One region of the Ruegeria sp. SAZA006 genome, then DNA from elsewhere that is predicted to be linked to it. Evidence: riboswitches for the same ligand, from Rfam matches in the RefSeq annotation. Region 1 holds a riboswitch; the other holds the start of a gene.

Region 1 (7,111 bases):
CGGCGCGGCTCGGGCGCGTCCGACTTTGCGCGCGGCGCAGGTTGGGATTCACCCGAGCAGCCTTCGACATCCACCTGCAAAGGCGGTTTGAGGTCTTTCTGCGACTGAATGAACGGAAAACCGCTGACCACGGCCTTGTCATACATCGCCTGATCGACCGGCCGCCCCACCGCACCACGCTGGCTGGTTGCATACAGGCTGCAAATCCGGCCCGTCGATCGGCAAGAGCCGCCGAGGCCACACATCTGAACCGTGCCATGCAGCACGAGCATCGCGCTTTGGTTTCCCGGCGCGATCCACATGTCAAATACCGTGCCCCGCACCGCCATGGTGGCCGTCGGCGTCTTGATGGAGTAGGCGCGTTTCCTGCTTTTGCCCGAGATGAACCGGAAGCTTCCGCCCAGCGCCTCGACCGCAAAGCTCTTGGCCTTACGGTTGCCGCGCAACATCTTCACGTCCAGAACCATCCGCGCATTGGGACCAACCGCGATCTTCGTGTCATCCACAAAGACAAGCTGAACCACGCCATTCGCATCCGTGACGATCGAGTCGCCGGACAACACCTCCATCCCATTACGCAGGGGCAGCGTTTTGCCGCCACGGGTCACATCCGCCCCCTGTTTCACGCTGATTACGGTTCCTATGTTTGCCCAGCTGAGGGCAGGAACGCAAAGAACGAAAAAACCAACCAGAACAATCTTCAACCAAGCCAAAATGCCAGCCCTTCCCCCAAAAGGTTACTGTCGAGCGCGGATGCGCTCACTGCCCGGCCAGCCTCTGAAACTGTTTTTTGGATCAATCAAAATGACTAAAATCTTAGCAAATATGCATCCATTGGCATGTAATTGGCAAGTTTTCTGTTCTTATGCCTTTTCAGCGGACAAGTTGAGCCGCCGAGTTTACGCGAAAGAAACGGCCGTTTCTGCAACTCAAACCACCTGACACTGGCACTCCAGCAGGGCCCTTCTCAACGCCAAAGGCAGGTGGCCTCTCCAGTTTATTCAGCCGTTCACGACACCCATCTTTTTGCAAATGCAATTCCCCACCGCACCTGGCTCGCCATAATTTTTTTGTCCGATTACGTACTCTGACCGCGCGTACACTCTCAGGCCAACCGACGTTGGGATGGCGAAACCAAATCGAAGCAGAACGCGAATCCACGTATGTTTCCTGGCAATCCCGCGGCACGACATGATGGCCACGCCTTAGCCCAAACCGGTGCAGACCTAAGCGATTCCAAGCGTTTTCAAGGGCTTCGCCCAATCCGGCAAAAATTTCCGGTGGTGCAGGAATTGGCCTTGTATTTCCGTCGCTTGCACGGCTATACCCGTCGGCGGAGACGTGGCCGAGTGGTCGAAGGCGCTCCCCTGCTAAGGGAGTAGGCGGGAAACCGTCTCGAGGGTTCGAATCCCTTCGTCTCCGCCATTACCCATTGATATGGCTAAAATAGTGAAGGGCTTGCTTTCAAGTTCTACACTTTTGCTGCGCGCCTTCGCCGGTGCTCCGCCAGCTTCAAGCACCGTTTGGCAGATGATCCGCCGACGGGCCTCGAACACTCAGCGTTTCAACAACAGTATAAAGAAGACCCCTCCCAAAAGACCCGTGACCACGCCAACGGGGATGTCCTCGGGGGCCATTGCGGTTCTGGCGACCACATCCGCCCATAGCAGAAACAAACCACCCAGAATTGCTGACAGAGGGACGACGCGTCGGTAGTCTCCGCCAACAAGGAACCGCACGATATGCGGAACCATCAGACCGACGAAGCCGATCATGCCCGAGAAGGCCACCATGACTCCGGTGATCAGCGCGCCAGCTGCAAAGACACCAAGACGAAACCGCGCCACTGCAATGCCCAGCGAGCTTGCAGTCTCATCCCCGATGGTCATCGCGTTCAGCCTGGCGGCCTGAAGCCATAACCAGGTGCTGCATGGCAGCAGGATCGCCAGCGGGTAGATCAGGTATGACCACTGAGCCAACCCTAACCCGCCCAACATCCAGAACACGGCCGTATGAGCCGCCTTGGGGTCGCCGAGGAAAATCAGAATGTTGGCGCCAGCCATGATGACGAAGGACACCGCCACACCGGTCAGGACCAGGCGATCCGCGCTTGTGGCGCCGGCCCAGCGGGCAACGCTCAGGACCGTCAGCGTGGCCGTCAAGGCACCCAGAAACGCCATGACCGGCACGGTGAGAAGTCCCAGAAACAAGCCGGTATGCAACAAGGCAAGTATGGCTCCAAACGCGCCGCCGGCCGATATGCCCAGCAGGTGGGGATCGGCCAGCGGGTTTCTTGTGACCGCCTGGAGGGTGGCCCCGACAATCGCTAGTCCGGCCCCGACCATGACGGCAAGCAGGGCGCGCGGAAAACGGATTTCCCAGACAATCGCGGCGCGGCCCTTTGACCATGTCGGCTCGCCCGAGGATAGGCCGGTTTCGTGCAGCAAAACTCCCCAGACGGTCTTGGTGGGCACCGAAATGGCCCCCACCGAGATCGCAAAGGACAAGGACACGACCAACACGACCAGCCCCACCAGCATCGCTGCCCAGAGCGGTAGTACCCGGCGCGCCTGCACTACGCGCATTTAGTTGCCGACCAAGGCAGCCGGGCCCCAAAAGCCATGGGCGAGCTTCCGAACCGCCTTGATGTTGCGCGGCCCGGGTGTGGCCTCGACATATTCCAGAACCACGAAACGATCGTTCTTGACCGCGTCCAGATCTGCAAATGCAGGATTATTGACCATGAAGCCCCGCTTCTGCTCGGCGGTGACGTCGCCATAATTGACGATCACAATGACTTCGGGGTTGCGATCGACGACTTCCTCCCAGGTGACGGTCGCCCAGCTTTTCTCGAAATCACCCATGATGTTGACGCCGCCTGCGGCCTCGATCAGAGCGGTCGGCATGGCATAGCGGCCGGCTGTGAACGGCGTATCCTCGCCGCTGTCATAGACAAAGACACGCAGCGGTTCGTCCGAAGGATTCAGGCCGGAGGTGATCTCAGCAAGTTCGGCCTTGTATCCCTGGACCAGCTTTTGCGCCCTCTCTTCGACACCGAAGATACGACCGAGATTCAGCAGATCGTTGTACATGTCACCCATGCTGGCTTTGGGTTTGTCGCCAATATGGATGCAGCTTTCAGTCAGTTCGTAGACTTTGATCCCGAAAGGCTCGAGCGTCTCCGGCGTCACCTCGCCACCCACTTTCATCCCGTAGTTCCAGCCTGCGAAATAGAAATCGGCATCCGCGCCGACCAGCACCTCTTTGCTGGGATACTTGGCTGACAGTTCGGGCAGTTGCTGCACTCCGGCGCGCATGTCCTCGTCCAACGTCTTCCAGCCGGAAATGCCGGTATATCCCACCATCCGGTCGGCAAGGCCCAGCACCAGCATCATTTCCGTCAGGTTCACGTCGTTCGAGATCGCCGCCTTGGGCGGTTCGTCAAAGGTGACGGTTCGATTGCAACTTTGCACGGTGGTTTCCGCGATCGCGGTATTGGCCACCAAAGCCAGGCCCAGGGCTAGGGTGGTCGGTTTCATTTCAAGCTTCCTTCTGGTTGGGGATTGGGGAGTTGATAGGTCAGTTGAGGTTTGTGACTGAGGCTGAGCTGCTCTTGCCGGGCGGTGACATCGAACGTCTCAGAGACCAGCCTGTCACTCAGCACTGTCTGGGGTGGGCCAAAGCCGCAGGGTCGACCGTTCTTCAGAACCAGAACACGGTCGCAGACATCGGCGGCCAGGTTCAGGTCGTGCAGCGAGGTGACGATCGTCAGGTCGAGGTCCCGGATCAGCCGCAACACCTCAAGCTGGTGGCGGATGTCCAGGTGGTTGGTAGGCTCGTCCAGCACAAGAATCCGGGGCTCTTGGGCAAGGGCGCGGGCGACCATCACGCGCTGCCGCTCGCCGCCGGATAGAGTGGCCAGCCCACGATCGGTAAACCCTTGCAGATCCATTCGGTGCAGCGCGGATTCGATGATCTGATGGTCACGACTGCCGGGCGTGGACAGGCCCAACCGGTGCGGCACCCGCCCCAGCGCCACGATGTCGCGCACGGTCAGCGCAAAATCCGAGGGCTGCTCCTGCAGCACGGCGGCAACCTGGCGCGCCAGCGCCCGGGGGGCCATTCTTTTCACGGACACGCCGTCCACCAGCATGTCGCCCGAGGACGGACGGTGATAGCCGTAGATCATCCGGAGAAGAGTGGTCTTGCCGGCACCGTTCGGCCCCACAACCCCCATGACCTGCCCGCGCATCAGCGAAAAACTGGTCTCGTGCAGAACCAACGGCGCTCGTTTTCGCGGCGCCCAGGTGACGGCATCCACCGACAGCAAAGGCGTGCTCATGAGGCACAATCCGCATCTTCCGAAGACGCAGCCATCGCGGCTGGAATGCGGGCCAGCGTCGCATGGCGAAGCCCGGCCAGGCGGTCGACCGAGCTGCACCATCCATCGCGCAACTGCTCGTAGAGCCGGGCGGATTCCACCAATGCCTCGGTCTCTTCAGACGTAAGGCCGCCAAACAGGTAAGATGCCTTGCCCGGCGCGTGATAGGCGACGGTACAGGGCCGGTTGCACCCGACAATGCAGGCGGCACCGGAAACGTCAAAAGCTGCCAAACCGTCGTCTTCGCCCAGCGCGGCGCACAATCGTCCGATCAGGTCAGGCCCGGGGCGCACGGCTGCACCCTTGGATCGGCAAGATAGGCAAACCGAGATGTGATGTGTTGATTGTCGGTTCATTTCGCCCTCCGCGAAATCGCGGGCCGGACAGGGAACCAGTCATGTCAGCGGCGTAAGCCGAAAATGCCATCTTGGCCTCCTTCCGGGACACCCCGCCCGGGTTGAGTTGCGTTTGATGATGGCAGGTCTCCTGACTCGCGGTGTATGGCTTGCCCCGCCTTCCCAGACCTATCGGCCCAGTGGCATCCGGGGGTCGCACACCGCCTACAGTTGCGGGGGCAGTCACGGAATTGGCGTCAGAACGGCGCCGCACCGTATTCCCTTTTACCCGACCGCCAAAACGATCGGGAACCATCAGCACCAATCTCATCCATGAATCGGGTTGCACTGTCAACGACGTTCTGGGTGGGCGCGTGATCGAGGAATCCAAGCGCCCGTTCAGCACCAGCTGAGCGATAGGCCGTGCGGCGAACTACGGTGTTTCAACCAAGTGGATTCGGATAGCCCGGAAGGTCCGGAGATGCAGCGGCGCAAGCGGGTAGATTGCAAAGTCTCCGTGAGCGGCCTCGCCTTTTCCCTTTGAATGCAGAATCCTATCGTCGGCAAACGTACAAAAATTTACGCGCGGAAAAATCATTGATTTATCCTGTAATTGATTCAAACATACGAATTCGACACAACTTTATTTTTACCTCCGTTGTTGTCGCCGTCGCCCGTTTAGTCGGGCCCTTCCGACTGCTGGAGTGAGTGCTGGCGGTCGGAAGGCATTTCACGAAGATCAGCGTTGGGAGGACGCGGTGCCCGGACTTAATGTACGATCCCTCCCTCGAAAGTTCGCACCGGCTTTTGCCCGTGACGTCATTGCGTCAGCACGCTTTGTTCACGGTCCCGGGGATCAGCAGAAATCCTGTCTGCCAGCCACGTCATTGGCGACAGTCTTTTTTGGAACGGGAATTACCAGACCGGGGTATGCTCGAATGACTGCATAGACGTGAGCGCGCGAAAAAGAGGCCACCTATTCCACATGTATCGACAAACCCAAGAGGAGAAGAAAGTGATTAACAAAGTCATGATGATTTCAGGCGCGACGTGTTTCGCACTACTAGCGGCCTGTGACGATACGAGCACGTCAAGCGCACCTGCCGAACTGACACCCGCTCAACAGGCGTGTCTGCGAGACGTGGCCAAAACAACCAACAATTCGCAGGTGGTCGTGCTCTCATCCGCGTTCAGCGAGGCTGGAACACAAGTCACCGTTGGGGTTGGCGAGGATCGGGCTCCGTGGAATTGTATTGCTTACAGTGACGGCGCGACAGCCGGTATTGAGTTCCTCGGCGACGAAGGCGCACTTTGACCCGTTTGATGCGTAGCCGGAGTCGGCTGCGCAGCGCTGGCTTGATACTCTGAGGTCCGGCATGGTCTGCAGAATAACCATCATCGCGTTTGCGACCCTTTACCTGTTGGCGTTGTTTGCGTTCCTGACCGGTACCTTTGGCTGGTTCGGACAGGAACGAGACCCGTTGTCCGGCGTGTTCCTTTTGCCGCTGGGACTGCCCTGGGTACTTGCCGTGGACCTTTTCTCAGAGTCCGCCAAACCGTGGCTCGCGGCAACTGCACCGGTGCTCAACCTGTTGGCACTGGTTTTGATATGCAGATGGGCACGCGGTTTGCGCCAGGAATGAAGGCGGAACTCTTTCCCGCAAAATTGGAGGAAAACATGGGAAAAGTGATCTTGGGGCTTGTGATCGGGCTCATCCTCGGCGTGGTTGGAGCGATGACCTTGGGCGGCGGGGCCGCGATGGGTGTCGGCGTTGCGACAGGCTTGTCCGCCGGTGTGTGCACCACATTGAAGGGAGCCCAGGCCGAGAACCTGATCACCGCCGAGCAAGCAGATCAGATCCTCAATCGCGTGAATTCCGAAATGGCGTCATTGCAAGGAATTGAAACGACTGACGAGATCGTCGGCAGCGCACAGGCTTGCGACGAGTTTCTGGCAGAGTTGCGGGAAGCGCAGTGAGGTTTCTGCTCACCGGAAACATAACATTTACGATAGACCGACAGAGGACCTGCTTATGAAACGCAGTTTTTTGAACCTTCTAACTCCCGCCCTTGCGATCAGCGGAACAGCCGCCCTGGCCATGTCAGACGCCGACGACGCGTGTATCGACCATCTGCGGCAGGTCGGTGGACCGGACGGTCAATCCGGCACGATCGAAAGCTCACAATTCTCGGAAGCCGGCACGCTCGTCATGCTGCGTGACGCGGGCGGAACACTTTGGCGTTGCATTGCGTACAAGGATGGAAGCATCGGCGAGATGTCGGTTGTCGAGGCGATGGATGATGGTGGCGGAGCCATGGACGGCGCTTCCGGGTCTACAGGTAGCCAGCGCGTCAAATTCGATGCCGGGTCCACCGGCGCCGAGCTCGTCGGCCA
Region 2 (7,111 bases), on a different contig from region 1:
GGCCAGCATTCCGCCGAGAGCGCCACCGATTTGCCCGGCAGCCATTCCAGCGTGCCATGGGCGCCGATATGGATCAGCGCATCCGCGCCCAACCCGTGCCGAAGCCACAGGTAGAAGGCCACATAGCCGTGCCGGGGCGTGCGCGACAGGTCGTGATATTCGTCGTCGCGCAGTTCGGGCGTGCCGCGTTCGGGCTGCAGCGCCACCAGTGCCTTGCCGCGCCGCAAGGCGGTGAAGTGGAAGGCTCCATCGGCGCAGGTCGGGTCGTCCTCGGGGGCGCCCCAGACGGTTTCCAAATCGGCGCGCAACGCCTCGGGCAGTTGTGCCTGCGCCGCGCGGTAGGCCGAGACCGGCCAGGAAATCCGGGCGTCCAGCAGAGTCTCGGCAATCGGTTCGGCGGGGGCGGTGTCATACCCCGCGCCCTGCAGGTCGGACAGCATCGCCTCGGCCGAGGCCAGCGCGTCCAGCCCCACCGCATGGGCCATCTGCCAGTCCTTGCCGGGATAGGTGGACAGGACCAGCGCGGGCACCTGTTGCGCCTTTGGTTTCTCGGCCAGGTCCACCCAGGCCATCGCCCGGTCGACGATGGCGGTGATCCGGTCGGGCTCGGGCCGGTGGGCAAAGCGGGAATATTCCAGATGCGGGTCGCGCTTGCCCGGTTCCTTGAACGAGGCGACACCGGCCGAGATGCGCCCGTCCACTTCGGGCAGCACCACATGCATGGCCAGATCGGCAGGCGACAGGCCGCGTTCGGCCTCGGCCCACGCCTTGCGGCGCGAAGTGGCCAGCGCGACCTGAAACACCGGCACGCCCGCCACGTCCAAGGGCGATGTGCCCGACGCGCCTTTGCCCGAAAACGAGGTGGCATTGATGATCGCCGAGGGCGTCATCGCGGGGATATTCTCGGCCAGCCATTGCGCCGCCGCAGGCACCTTGAGCGAGGGTGCGAATAGCCCCACCGCCTGATGACCCCGCGCGCGGATTTCCCGGATCAGCGCCGCGACCGGCGCGGTATCGGCTGAGGTCAGGTAGGCGCGGTAGAAGGTTATGATGATGCGCCGACCTTCGCCCGTGAATGCGTCCTCGGGTGCGATCACACCGCGATCCGGGCACCACGCGCCGCAATCGGGCAGGGTCTTGGCCCCCATCACCGGCCCGGCATAGAGCCCCGCCGCCAGCGCCATCTGCGCCAGAGCCGCCTGGGCTGCCACTTCGCCGCCGGTGTCGCACAGATGCGCCAGCCGCCGCAGGGTCGAGACCGGCAGGGTGGAATAGTCGTCCAGCCGCGTATCCTCGCGCCCGTCGGCGGGCAGCACGGCCAGCGCGATGCCCTTGGCCTGCGCCAGCGCCAGCACCTGTTGCAACCCGTAGGACCAATAGGGCACGCCGCCGATCAGCCGGATCAGGATGCCCTTGGCGCCCTGAAGCGTCTGTTCGACATAGGTATCGACCGACAGCGGATGTTTCAGCGCCGTCAGGTTGGCCAGCCGCAACGAGGGCATCCGCCCCTCGGGCCCGCCGCCGCGATGCCAGCCGGCCGCGAAAGCACCCAGATCGCTGTCCGAAAAGGACAGCACCACCAGATCCGCCGGGCTCTGGCCCAGATCGGTCGGGGTCTCGGTTTCCTCGAGCCCGTGGCTTTCGCGGAAGACGACGTGCATCGGTGCTTACTCGGCGGCCTCGGTGACGCCCGTCAGGATGCTGCGGATCGCGGATTCGTCGATGTCGTCATGCTCGGCGATGACCACAAGGCGCGAGCGGCGCTCCTCGTCCGGTTTCCACGGGCGGTCATACTGGTGCCGGACCCGCGCGCCGACCGCCTGAACCAGCAGGCGCATCGGCTTGCCCTGAACGGCGGCATAGCCCTTGACCCGCAGGATGTTCAGTTCGTTCGCCAGACGTTCGATATTGGCGACCAGCTGCGCCGGGTCGGTCTGTTCGGGCAGTTCGACTACGATGCTTTCGAAGTCGTCATGTTCATGGTCGTCATGGCCGTCGTGATGCGAGGGGCGGGCGTCCATGTCGTCTTCGGCTGCGGCCTCCAGCCCCAGCACCACGCGCACGTCCACCGTACCCTCGGCCACTTCGACCACGGGCAGGGGGCGGGGCGCCTCGGAGGCGATGACCTCGCGCGCCTTGGCCACGCCTTCGGGGCCGGCCAGGTCGGGCTTGGTCAGCAGGATGATGTCGGCGCACGAGATCTGATCTTCGAACACTTCGGACAGGGGCGTTTCGTGGTCGATCGAGTCATCGGCCATGCGCTGGGCGTCCACCGCCTCGACATTGGGCGCGAAGCGGCCTGCGGCCACGGCCTCGGCATCGGCCAGCGCGATCACGCCGTCCACTGTGATCTTGGAACGGATATCGGGCCAGTCGAACGCCTTGAGAAGCGGTTTCGGCAGGGCCAGACCGCTGGTTTCGATCAGGATGTGATCGGGACGCGGGTCCAGCGCCATCAGCGCCTCGATCGTGGGGATGAAGTCATCGGCCACGGTGCAGCAGATGCAGCCATTGGCCAGTTCCATGATGTTCTCCGCCGGGCAATCGGGGATGGCGCAGCTTTTCAGGATTTCGCCATCGACGCCCACATCGCCGAATTCGTTGACGACCACCGCCAGCCGCTTGCCCTGCGGGTTCTGCATCAGGTGGCGGATCAGCGTGGTCTTGCCCGAGCCGAGAAAGCCGGTGATGACGGTGACGGGAAGTTTTTCGAGGGTGCTCATGCTCAGGCTCCAATCGGGGGAATGCGGGCGGCGCAGTTCTTGCGGAAATGTTCAGGGCGGTCGCGCCATTTCACAAGGCCATCATCGGCGGCCAGGTACTTGGTGGCGCCTTCGACGATGATCTCGACATGGTCGGATTCGTTGAGGTTCTCATAGACGAAGGTCCAGCGCGACGGCCCGCCGCGCAGAACGATCGAGCAGCCCTGATCGCAGTTCGACAGGCATTCGACCGGCTTCAGAGTGATGCCTTCGGGCAGGTCGGCGGCGGCCAGCGCCTTGTGCAGCAGCGTGCCGGGGCGCTGGGCGTCGTCCTCGATGGGCAGCCCGCGTCGGCAGGTGGTGCAGACCAGCAGCTCGACTGGTGTGGTCTCGGTCACGTCTCTCATCCCCATCACTCGGTTGTCGGGGGACGGGGTATGCGCGGGCCACGTTGCGGACATGGGCCCGACACCGGAACACCCCGTCCGGTTTGTCTTCGGGCGTTGGCAGGTCTCCCGGCTTGCGGATGTCAGAGCGGTGCTCTGTCGGATGTCCCGCCTTCCCGGCCTGCGGCCAGTGGCATTTGGGCACCCTCTCCGTTCACGGTCGCGGGGGCGGCTGCGTTTGACGGAAAACCGCTGACGCATTCCCTTTTCATCTGCTTGCACAGACACCAACGCAAGCGACATGCGGTACGGGCAGGGGGGTTGTCAAGCGCGCAGGGGCAAGTGCTTTGCGTCGGATCGAAAAAGCGACTTGCCGGGGTCAATCCGCGGCATCACCGGCCAATCGGTCGCGCAACCACGCGAGGAACAACTGGGCGGGGATGGACGGAGGCGCCGCGCTGACGCTGCGGATCAGGTAGTGCGACTGGGCAAAGGGAATCGCTGGCCCCGCAACCCGCATCGGCGTGCCCTGCGCGATGGCGTTGAGCGCGAACCGCTCCAGAACGGTGGCATAGCCCGCGCCGGCCATCACCAGTTGCAGCGCCGTGACGGTCGTATCCGCCGAATGGCGCGCGGGGCGGTCGGGCAGGTCGATGCTCGTGGCCTCGGCGTACCGCGCCCAGTTGTCCTCGTACCCCAGAATGTGGATCAACGGGCCGTTGCGCAGATCTGGCGCCGTGTCCTGCGCCCGGCAGACGGGCACCAGCCGTTCCGAGCACAGCCGGTCCGCCGCAACACCGGGCCAGTCGCCATGGCCCAGCCGGATTTCCACGTCCACATCGGCAGGCGCGGCCGAGTCGTTCCAGATGTGCGACACCAGCCGCACCGGGATCTCGGGGTGCTGCGCGCTGAACGCGGGCAGCTCGGCCGCGATCCAGTAGGTCATCGACGATATCGCCGCCCGGATGGTCAGCGCCTGCCGCGAGGCGGGGCCGAACAGGCTGTTGGTGGACAGTGCGATATCCGACAACGCCCGGCGCACGGTCAGCGCGTAGGACTGGCCCAGCTCGGTCAGCGACAGGTGTCGTGCGTTGCGGGCAAAAAGCGGCTGCCCGAGGTCCGCCTCGAGCGAGCGGATATGCAGCGACACCGCCGTTTGCGTCAGGCCCAGTTCCTGCGCGGCGGTTGTGAAATTCAGGTGGCGGGCAGCGGCCTCGAAGCTGCGCAACCACGCCGGATTGGGCAGGCGGTCCATTCAGCACCAAAATTTTTTGCATCTAAACTGACTTTTTATTCGTTTCTTTTGTCGGTGGGCAACGGAAATACTCGGGCCAACGAAATTGCGCCTGCAGGAGGGCAGAACATGAAGGTCGGGTTCATCGGTTTGGGCAATGTGGGGGGCAAGCTGTCGGGGTCGCTGCTGCGCAACGGTATCGACCTGACGGTATACGACCTTAACCCCGATCTTGTGGCGGAGTTCTCCGCCAAGGGCGCTAAGGCCGGTGAAAGCCCGGCGCAGATGATGCGCGATTGCGATGCGGTCATCACCTGCCTGCCGTCGCCCGCTGCCTCGGACGCGGTGATGCAGCAGATGCTGCCCGAGGTGACCCGCGGCAAGATCTGGATGGAGATGTCCACCACTGACGAGGCCGAGGTCAAACGCCTGGGGACCATGGTGATCGAGCGCGGCGGGGCGGCGGTGGACTGCCCGGTTTCGGGCGGGTGCCACCGGGCGGCCACGGGCAATATCTCGATCTTCGCGGGCTGTGACCGGGCAACGTTCGAGCGGATTCTGCCGTTCCTGACGACGATGGGCCGGCGCATTCTGCATACCGGCGATCTGGGCACGGCCTCGGTTCTGAAGGTGCTGACCAACTATCTGGCCACTGCCAACCTGATTACCTGCGCCGAGGCGCTGGTGACCGCCAAGGCCGCCGGGATGGACCTGAACACGACCTACGAGGCGATCAAGATCTCGTCCGGCACGTCCTTCGTGCATGAGACCGAAAGCCAGGTGATCCTGAACGGCTCGCGCGATATTTCCTTCACCATGGATCTGGTGAAAAAGGATATCGGCCTGTTCCAGGAGGTCGCCGACCGCGCCGGCGTGCCGTTGGAGATGAACCCCCTGATGATCAAGATATTCGACGACGCCATTGCCCGCTATGGCGAGCGCGAGCTGTCGCCCAACATCATTCGGCGGCTCGAGGATGCAACCGGGCTGAGCATTACCGCGCCCGGTTTTCCGGCCGAGATGCAGGACGATGAACCGGAAGAGCCGGGGTACGAGGTGATTCCGCAAGGTAGAAGCGCGGTCTGATCGGACGGTCAGCGCAAACGCGCGGTTTCGGAGGTGTCTTGCATGGATCGAGTGCGTAGGTGGTGCCCCTGCGCTGACATAACCCTTGCCCGATTGTTACTGGTTAGCTCGGCTCCGCTAACCATCTCCGCACGTATTTTGGCGTTTCGTATCAACATTCTGTTCCAGTCGATTATTATTAGGACCAGAGAACAGCGATGCAGTGCGAGGCAAGAAAGTTGGAGGCGAGTACCGGAATCGAACCGGTGTACACGGATTTGCAATCCGCTGCGTCACCACTCCGCCAACTCGCCTTTTCAAGCAATTTCAATTACTTGACGTGGTGCAGACGCGGTTCTAGCAGCTTTCCAGAACAACGTCCAGAGGGTTGCTGAAAATTCCGCCGGCCATGGCGTTGGATGGTCGGTCAGCGTAGTGGCAACTTTTGTCGCGGCCTGCAATTTTTGCCGGGCTGGCCGTTGCCGGGCGGGATCGGATGTGGCAAAAGCCGAGCAACCATGGGAAATATACGAGCGGTCACATGACGGATTTCGCAGCCCGACGCCACACGATGGTAGACACTCAGGTCAGGCCCTCTGATGTCACCAAATTCCCGATCATCGATTCAATGCTGAAGGTCCAGCGCGAGAACTTCGTGCCGGATGCCAGTCGCGAAGTGGCCTATGCTGGCGACCTGATCGATCTGGGAAACGGGCGCTGCCTGCTGGAGCCGAGGACTCTGTCGAAGATGCTGGATGCATTGAATATTTCGAATGACGAGGTGGTTCTGGATATCGCCCCGGCGTTCGGATACTCGACCGCCGTCGCCGCGAACATGGCGCAGCTTGTGGTGGGCGTCGAGGATGACGAGGCCAACGCAGCCGACGCGCAGTCCCGCCTGATGGAGGCGGATATCGACAACGCGATCATTCATGTCGGACCTTTGGAGCAGGGGGCGGCCGAGCATGGCCCCTATGATGTCATCATCATCCAGGGCGGTGTGGAACGTCTGCCCGATGCCCTGCTCGATCAACTGAAAGATCATGGCCGCATCGCTTGCCTGTTCGTCGAAGGCAACCTGGGCACCGTTCGCATTGGTCGAAAGTCCGATGGGCGGGTGACATGGCGTCATGGCTTCAACGCAAACGCCCCGGTACTGCCGGCGTTTTCGGCCGAGTGTGCATTTTCGCTATAGTCGATCAGCGGTTTTCCGCGGTCCCTTGATTAGTTGAAAACAAAGGCGCAAACTGCCTGCGGGCTTGCGTTATTTTGATTTGAGAGGATTTGGGTATGCTTGGAACGGCTGGAGGGAAGCTGGTCAAGGCAGTCGCTCTGACGGCGGGAATCGCGCTGAGCGTGATGCCGGGGCGCTCGGTTTTGGCGGACAATCTGACCGACGCGTTCATCGGTGCATACAACACAAGCGGGCTGTTGGAACAGAACCGCGCCTTGCTGCGCGCAGCCGACGAAGACGTTGCAATCGCATTGTCGGCCCTGCGCCCGATCATCAACTGGACCGTCCGTGTCAGCCAGGATTATGCCAAGTCTCGCGCCGGAACAGTGGTGTCGACGGTCGAACCGTCGCGCTTCTTCTCGGGACTCACGCTGAGCCAGCTGGTCTATGACGGCGGTGCATCGATTCTCGGGAAACAGTCGGCTCAGGAAACAGTTCTGGCAACTCGCCAAGCATTGATCGATATTGAGCAACAGGTTCTGTTCCGCGC

The links. Region 1 has a riboswitch for cobalamin ahead of AC2FNZ_RS01995 (DUF1636 family protein). Riboswitches for the same ligand answer to the same signal wherever they lie in the genome.
Region 2: another riboswitch for cobalamin. It lies ahead of AC2FNZ_RS04200 (DUF1636 family protein); the one in region 1 lies ahead of AC2FNZ_RS01995 (DUF1636 family protein).

Annotation. Positions count from the first base shown of each region.
Region 1 is NZ_JBXWSO010000003.1:208,567-215,677, forward strand. It holds gene AC2FNZ_RS01970 (FecR family protein) at 1-626, opposite strand, end outside; tRNA gene AC2FNZ_RS01975 (tRNA-Ser) at 1,336-1,425, shown strand; gene AC2FNZ_RS01980 (FecCD family ABC transporter permease) at 1,557-2,585, opposite strand; gene AC2FNZ_RS01985 (ABC transporter substrate-binding protein) at 2,586-3,539, opposite strand; gene AC2FNZ_RS01990 (ABC transporter ATP-binding protein) at 3,536-4,342, opposite strand; gene AC2FNZ_RS01995 (DUF1636 family protein) at 4,339-4,737, opposite strand; cobalamin riboswitch at 4,841-5,048, opposite strand; gene AC2FNZ_RS02000 (hypothetical protein) at 5,732-6,031, shown strand; gene AC2FNZ_RS02005 (hypothetical protein) at 6,275-6,694, shown strand; gene AC2FNZ_RS02010 (hypothetical protein) at 6,750-7,111, shown strand, end outside.
Region 2 is NZ_JBXWSO010000004.1:310,736-317,846, forward strand. It holds gene cobN (cobaltochelatase subunit CobN) at 1-1,661, opposite strand, end outside; gene cobW (cobalamin biosynthesis protein CobW) at 1,668-2,723, opposite strand; gene AC2FNZ_RS04200 (DUF1636 family protein) at 2,726-3,109, opposite strand; cobalamin riboswitch at 3,191-3,395, opposite strand; gene AC2FNZ_RS04205 (LysR family transcriptional regulator) at 3,468-4,343, opposite strand; gene AC2FNZ_RS04210 (NAD(P)-dependent oxidoreductase) at 4,452-5,408, shown strand; tRNA gene AC2FNZ_RS04215 (tRNA-Cys) at 5,628-5,701, opposite strand; gene AC2FNZ_RS04220 (protein-L-isoaspartate O-methyltransferase family protein) at 5,929-6,582, shown strand; gene AC2FNZ_RS04225 (TolC family outer membrane protein) at 6,678-7,111, shown strand, end outside.